Regions from separate parts of the Pseudoalteromonas sp. SR45-1 genome, predicted to be linked through region 2. Evidence: predicted binding sites of a transcription regulator. Region 2 holds the regulator's gene; the other holds the start of a gene.
The links. Region 2 encodes FliA, which starts transcription of late flagellar genes. Its sites were predicted from a motif close to CTAAAGNTNNNNNNNNNNNNGCCGATA; they were not measured.

Region 1 (3,422 bases), on a different contig from region 2:
TAGCTCACAGCTTAAATAAAGTTAAACGCTTTCTTGTGAGAATGTTTAACTGAAATGTAGTGAAAACACTGCTTTCAGGACAGCAAATACATGTTTATATATAAAAAAAATAACATTGGGCTTTTACTTAGCTTGCTAATGCTTTTATTTGGCACAGCATGCAGCGTTACGCCTGAAATAAAAACCATTGATGAACAGCCTCAAAGTAACTCGCCTGACTACGTATCAATTACAGCCCTTGAACTTGCTCAGCTAAAAGATGCCGCAATGCAGTGGCAACAAGCTCGTGAAGGCATAGAGCGAATTTTAAGGTTAGAAAAAGAAATAACTTATCTCGTAAATCATATTGATATTATAAACAGCAAAGCAATAGCGCAGTCTAATCAAGGGTATAGCAGTAAGTCTGTACGTTCACCACGAAACACACGCAATGTTAAGTCACGCCAACAAGTTAAACAAAACTACAGTAATAAAAAACAAGCTGTAAAATTAAATAAACCAAAACATGTATTTGCTTTGCAAGTAGCTTCGGTTGACTCAGAGCAAGGTGTGGCTAAAGCATGGCAAGAGCTAAATACTAAAGCAGCACCGTTATTTAGAGACAAAATATTGACTAACGTAGAAACCGCCAAAATAAACGACAAAATGTTTTACAGGCTAAAACTTGGCTCTTACCAAAACTTTAAAAATGCAAAAGCAGACTGTGACGTATTCAAGCTGTATAAACTCGATTGCATAGTAAGTAACTACACCGATAAGCCAGTAAGGCTGTAGCCCGTATTACGTAATATCAATCTGTAATAATACCTAATCAATCTTGGGGATTAAACCTGACGCAATTATCGCTAATAATTTTGATATACGAGTGCACGGAGGCAGTAGCTAGAGCAATACAGCAATAATTAGTGATAGTAATTAAATAATGCAATTTTGTTTTGTTATCAACTCGGTTTTCTTACTTCAAAATAGACTACTTAATTAAAAAGTTGCTATAAATTGGCGCAAAATTTGCTTTGATTTATTATCTTGGTTAGTAGAGTGCATTTTGTAATGCGGTATTTGAAGTCTTGTCATTTAATATCAGTTTTATTCTTATCTTTTTATTTATATGGATGCAGCAGCGCAACTGTAAATAACGAGAGCGTGCAGCATTCTTTAATAACTGATAAACAAGTAAAAGAGTATGTTTCGCAGTGGCACTTACAGCAAGAAAGCATTGGTCGTTTAACTGCTATGGAAGATGATTTACAGCTATTAATTATGGCGTTATCGTCTCAAAGTGAATTAACTGAAAACCCTCCTTTACTCATGCAAAGTAAAATCGATATCACCTATGGTAATCAGCCTTCACAGAATTTGGAACCGACGGCACTAAATAACACTCCAGAAGTAAAAACACCAAACTTACAAAACTCAGAACTCACCTTAACAGATGAAACTAAAATTGGAGCACAGCTTGGTTGGTATTTAAAGCCAGAGCTTGTTAGAGCAAGAGTCGAAAGGCTTAAGCAATTATACCCTAGTGCATTTACTCAATTTAATTTTACTATGTTTGAACGTAAAAATAATAATATGACTTTGTATGGATTACGTGTAGGTCCATTTATAAACGATGCTCAAGTAAGTGCGTTTTGTTATTTAGCTAATCAGCTTGATCAAGTATGTAATATTGCTGCTTTTGTCGGAAAACCAATATAATTAATAAATTAGGACTTTTAAACTTATATAGTATTAAAGTATTTGTACTAATAGTCGATACTAACTATAGTTGGGCAAATATTTGATAAAGCCCATTTTCTTATAAGGATTTAGCATGAAGTTTTATTTATCTGCATTAGCTGTAGCCACCGTGGTCAGCTCGTTTAGCACTTATGCTGCTACAGAGTCATTTGAAGCGAAAGTAACAGTACAAAATGCTGTAGTACTCACAAAAGATAACGATTTAAATTTTGGTACTATTCGTGCTATTTCAGATCCATTAGGCGCCGAACAAGCAACGCTGACAGTTAATCCTGATCCAGCTGCGAGCCCTGTTACTTCACAAGATAATCCAACTGGTAACGCTGCGAGTATCTCAATAATTGAAGGTGGTGAAGCGGGTGCTTTCAGTGTGTCAGATGTAGTACCAAACTCTATTTTAACCATTAGCGACCCAGTAAATACTTTGATACTACCCTTAGCTGGCCAAGGCTTAAATGAACCTGATTTTACTGTAGATGCTTGGACTTACTTTATAACGAGCGGAACAAATGCAGGAGCGCTTTATACGCAGGGTACTCCTAACCTACAAGCTGGTGCTGATGGCGCTGTATCATTTAATATAGGCGCGACTCTTTCTACTTCATCAAACGCATCAAGTGTGGATTACCCTGATGGTGAGTATTCTGGTAGCTTTAATATTGAAGTGTCATATTAATTAGTGTTTAAACAAACAATGCGCTTTTTGTATGTTTCTGCTTGGATTTCGTTAATGTTTAGCGAGCAAGCCTATAGCGCAAGCATACAACAAGAAGCGCTTAATTTTGGCACTTTAGTTATCCCTCAAAATAATACTTTAAGCTCTATCACGATTAACCACAATGGTGAAATAACCACATTTGGTAGTATTTACGTATTAACTGAGGGGAATCCCGCAGAACTATTATTTACCGATTTACCTCCGCTTACTCAAATATCGTTTAATAAAATGAGTGACTCTACATTGCAAAGTGAAGTACTTGGAGCTAATAGTGCCAAGTTTTCGGTTGTATTAGTGGATTTACCAAGCACGCAAACTAGCGATGAATTTGGAGATCTTTTACTCAAAGTAGGTGGCCGTTTAATAACGACAGGGACTAGCCAAAGTTACTTAGATGGTAGTTTTATTACTGACACCCAATTAGAAATTACGATTGATTACTAAAGGAAAAACATGCTTTATAAAGTTGTAGTGCTGCTCGCACTGAGTGTATGTATTTTAGGACAAAATGCATACGCAAATTTACTTATCTCTCCAACCCGTATTAGTTTTGATGAACGTCAACGAACCGCTAAAGTTACCGTAATTAATACGGGGGATGAATATCAAACATATCGTGTTTTATGGAGTGAGAAGCAAGCGCAACCTAGCGGTGGCTACATACAGTTGGCAGAGGCTACAAGCGAAAGTTTAAGTTCAATGGCACGTTTGTCACCAAAACAAATGCGTTTAGCACCTGGTGAAAAACAAACAGTAAAAATAGCAATACGTAAACCTAAAGGTCTAGCTTCTGGTGAGTACCGCTCTCATCTTCTATTTCAAGCATTGCCTGGTGAAAATACTAATAAAACAAGCTCAATAAAAGTTAATATGATTATGAGCTACAGCATTCCTATTTTGTTACGTAAAGACATGAAAGAGCCAGAAGTTGCCATAGAACAAGCTAAGCTAGTGCTAAATGAAA
Region 2 (3,422 bases):
AAATATAGCGTTTAGTAACTCGGTATCTTCTGGATTATTTTCCAGCTCAACTAACTGTTCAGATAAAAGCTCTAGGATTTCTCCAGCCTCTACAAGAAAGTCTTGTAAAATATCTTCATCAACTTCAAACATGCAGTTACTCTCCTCTTAGAAGCCCAAACTTGATAAAAGATCATCAACTTCATCTTGATCAGATACAACATCATTACGCGATTCTTTATCAATAATAGGGCCTTCAGGACCTGCTAAAGTTTGTGTGGCAACTGGTTCTTTTATTTTTTGTTGTTCTACTTTATTCGCGGTGCTGTTACTGTCGTCTTGTTCAGCAAACGCAGTTAAAAGATGCAGTAAACTTTCTTCTACTTCCCTAACAAGTTCAATAACACGGCGAATAACTTGACCTGTTAAGTCTTGATAGTCTTGAGCCATTAATACATTTGTCATTAAGTTTTGAAGCTCATCAGTCTTATGATGAGAGTTGTTCATAAACTTATCGATGCTATGGCAAAGTTGCTTAAACTCACCAAGCTCAATCTCGCGGCTCATTAAACGATCCCATGTCGGTTTGATATGAGATATTTCGTCCGCTAACTGTTGGGCTATAGGTAAACTGGCCTCCACTGCATCCATTGTTTTATTAGCCGCATTTTCTGTCATTTCTATAACATAATTAAGCCGCTTTTTAGCATCTGGAATCGCATCTGTCGTTATATCAGTTAAGCGAGTATCAAGCTCAAAACTTTTAAGGGCTTCGTGCAGTTGACGAGTCAACTTTCCAACTTCAGCAAATAATTCAGACTGCTCTTTAGATGCAGCCTCTAAAATCAACTGATTTGCTTTGTCTTGCTCATCATTTTCTAAAAAAACAACGAGCTGACGAGCTTGTTCTAACGTTATTTGAGGCGCAGCTGGTGCTGGCATAAGCCTCTCCCCCATCATTAGCCTAAGCGTTCAAATACTTTTTCTAATTTAGTTTTTAATGTTCCAGCCGTAAATGGCTTAACAATATAACCATTCACGCCAGCTTGCGCCGCAGCTATTATTTGTTCTTTTTTAGCTTCTGCCGTTACCATTAATACAGGGATATGTTTTAACTTCTCGTCTGCACGTATTGCTCTTAAAAGATCAATACCCTGCATTCCAGGCATATTCCAATCCGTAACTACAAAATCAAACACTTGATTTTGCAACATAGGCAAAGCTGTAGACCCATCATCAGCTTCTTGAACGTTAGTGAAACCTAAGTCACGTAACAGGTTTTTTATAATGCGTCTCATCGTTGAAAAATCATCAACTACAAGAATTTTCATGTTTTTATCCAAAACATCCCCCAGTGAGGTATTAACCTTTGTTTACTTACTACTAATTTATCCAGTCATTGATTTTAGCTTTAAGCTTAATCATCGCCTGACCATGTATCTGACTTACACGCGATTCACTTACATCGAGTATATGTCCTATTTCTTTTAAATTCATTTCATCGTTGTAGTACAAAGAAAGCACCATTGCATCACGCTCTGGTAATGACTTAATTGCACTTAGCAAAGACTCATTAAACCTATCATTTTTAACATTATTAAAAGGTTTATCTTGTGCTAAATCTTGGCCTACAGGAGTAATAACATCCTCATCTACACCAAGGTCTTCAATGCCTAATATTTTACTCGTATTCGCATCATTTAAAATATGATGGTACTCATTGAGCGAAATTTCAAGTTTTTCAGCAACTTCTATGTCCGTTGGTTCGCGGTTCAGACTACTTTCGAGCTCAGTAATTGCTTCTGCAACTTGCCTGTTTTTACGGTGAACTGAACGAGGAGCCCAATCACCACGGCGCATTTCGTCAAGCATAGCACCGCGAATACGAATACCTGCAAAAGTTTCAAAGCTTGCGCCTTTTGTTGCATCAAAGTTTTTCGAAGCTTCTATTAAACCTATCATTCCTGATTGAATTAAATCATCAAGTTGAACGCTAGGTGGTAATCGAGCAATTAGATGACATGCCACTTTTTTAACAAGTGATGCATGCTTCTCAACAATCACATTTAAATTTTGTGTTGATTGATATCCCATAGCTCTATTCACCAGTGTTGTCATAATTAACCGTTTACTAGTTTCTCAATGAAAAACTCTAAATGCCCAGATGGTTGGTTGGGTATTGGCCATTTAACTGCTTTTGTTGCCAGCGTTTTAAACGCAAGAGCGGCTGGCGAATTTGGAAAGAGCTCTACTATTACTTTTTGACGACGTGTTGCTTTGCGCATATTTTCATCATAAGGAACCGTTGCTACTAGCTCCATTGATACATCTAAAAAGCGGTCGGTAACTTTAGATAGCTTTGCAAACAATTCAGTGCCTTCACGCATACTGCGCACCATATTGGCAACAATTTTAAATTTATAAACGCCGTGCTCACGACTTAATACTTTAATAAGTGCGTAAGCGTCGGTGATTGATGTCGGCTCATCGCATACAACAACCATTACATCTTGCGCTGCACGCGAGAAGCTCAGTACCATGTCTGAAATACCAGCAGCTGTATCTACAATTAAAATATCAAATTCGGTATTCAATTCGCTAAACGCACGAATTAGCCCAGCATGCTCAGATGGTGATAATTCAACCATACTTTGCGAACCCGATGTAGCGGGTACAATTTTAATTCCTGCAGGGCCTTCAACTAAAATTTCATCAAGCTCACATTCACCAGACAAGACATGTGACAAGTTACGCTCTACACGTAAACCAAGCATCACATCACAGTTTGCTAAACCCAAGTCAGCATCCAGCACTAATACTCGATTACCTTGCTGCCCAAGTGCAATAGCTGTATTTAGAGAAACATTTGTTTTCCCTACTCCACCTTTACCACCGGTTACAGCGATAACTTTTACGCCGTTGTTATTGTTTTGACTCATTTTGCGCAGGCCGCTTGCTTGATCTAATACTGTGTTAATCATACATCCCTACTGTGCTTGGCGCCACTGCTTGGTGCCTTGAATGTTGTTCTTTTGTTCTTTTTAAATATAATTGCTCAGCCTTTTTAACTAGTTTCTCAGCATTTGCAACACGAATATCCTCTGGTACTCGTTGACCATTAGTAAGATACCCTATTGGAAGGCGATTTTGAATCGCAATACTAATAATCTCACCCAAACTTAATGATTCGTCTAACTTAGTGAAAATACAGCCACTTAACTTTACTTTTTTAAAGTGACGTACAGTTTCTTGCAATACATTAATTTGTGCTGTCGCGCTAAGTACTAAGTAGCTGCGAATATCTACACGTTGGTTACGCATTAACGTGTTTAATTGCTCAGTTAAACGTAAATCTCGCTGGCTCATACCTGCTGTGTCAATTAATACTAGACGTTTATTTCGTAAATGATATAAAACTTCAGCTAATTCATTAGCATCTTTAA

Region 1: the regulator FliA is predicted to act here: its motif matches at 1,732-1,758, upstream of H5089_RS04090 (DUF4402 domain-containing protein).

Annotation. Positions count from the first base shown of each region.
Region 1 is NZ_JACJDR010000002.1:366,124-369,545, forward strand. It holds gene H5089_RS04080 (SPOR domain-containing protein) at 91-774, shown strand; gene H5089_RS04085 (SPOR domain-containing protein) at 1,144-1,698, shown strand; gene H5089_RS04090 (DUF4402 domain-containing protein) at 1,814-2,416, shown strand; gene H5089_RS04095 (DUF4402 domain-containing protein) at 2,420-2,902, shown strand; gene H5089_RS04100 (molecular chaperone) at 2,912-3,422, shown strand, end outside.
Region 2 is NZ_JACJDR010000017.1:50,373-53,794, reverse strand. It holds gene H5089_RS16280 (chemotaxis protein CheA) at 1-132, opposite strand, end outside; gene H5089_RS16275 (protein phosphatase CheZ) at 148-921, opposite strand; gene cheY (chemotaxis response regulator CheY) at 939-1,322, opposite strand; gene H5089_RS16265 (RNA polymerase sigma factor FliA) at 1,363-2,073, opposite strand; gene H5089_RS16260 (MinD/ParA family protein) at 2,100-2,960, opposite strand; gene flhF (flagellar biosynthesis protein FlhF) at 2,953-3,422, opposite strand, start outside.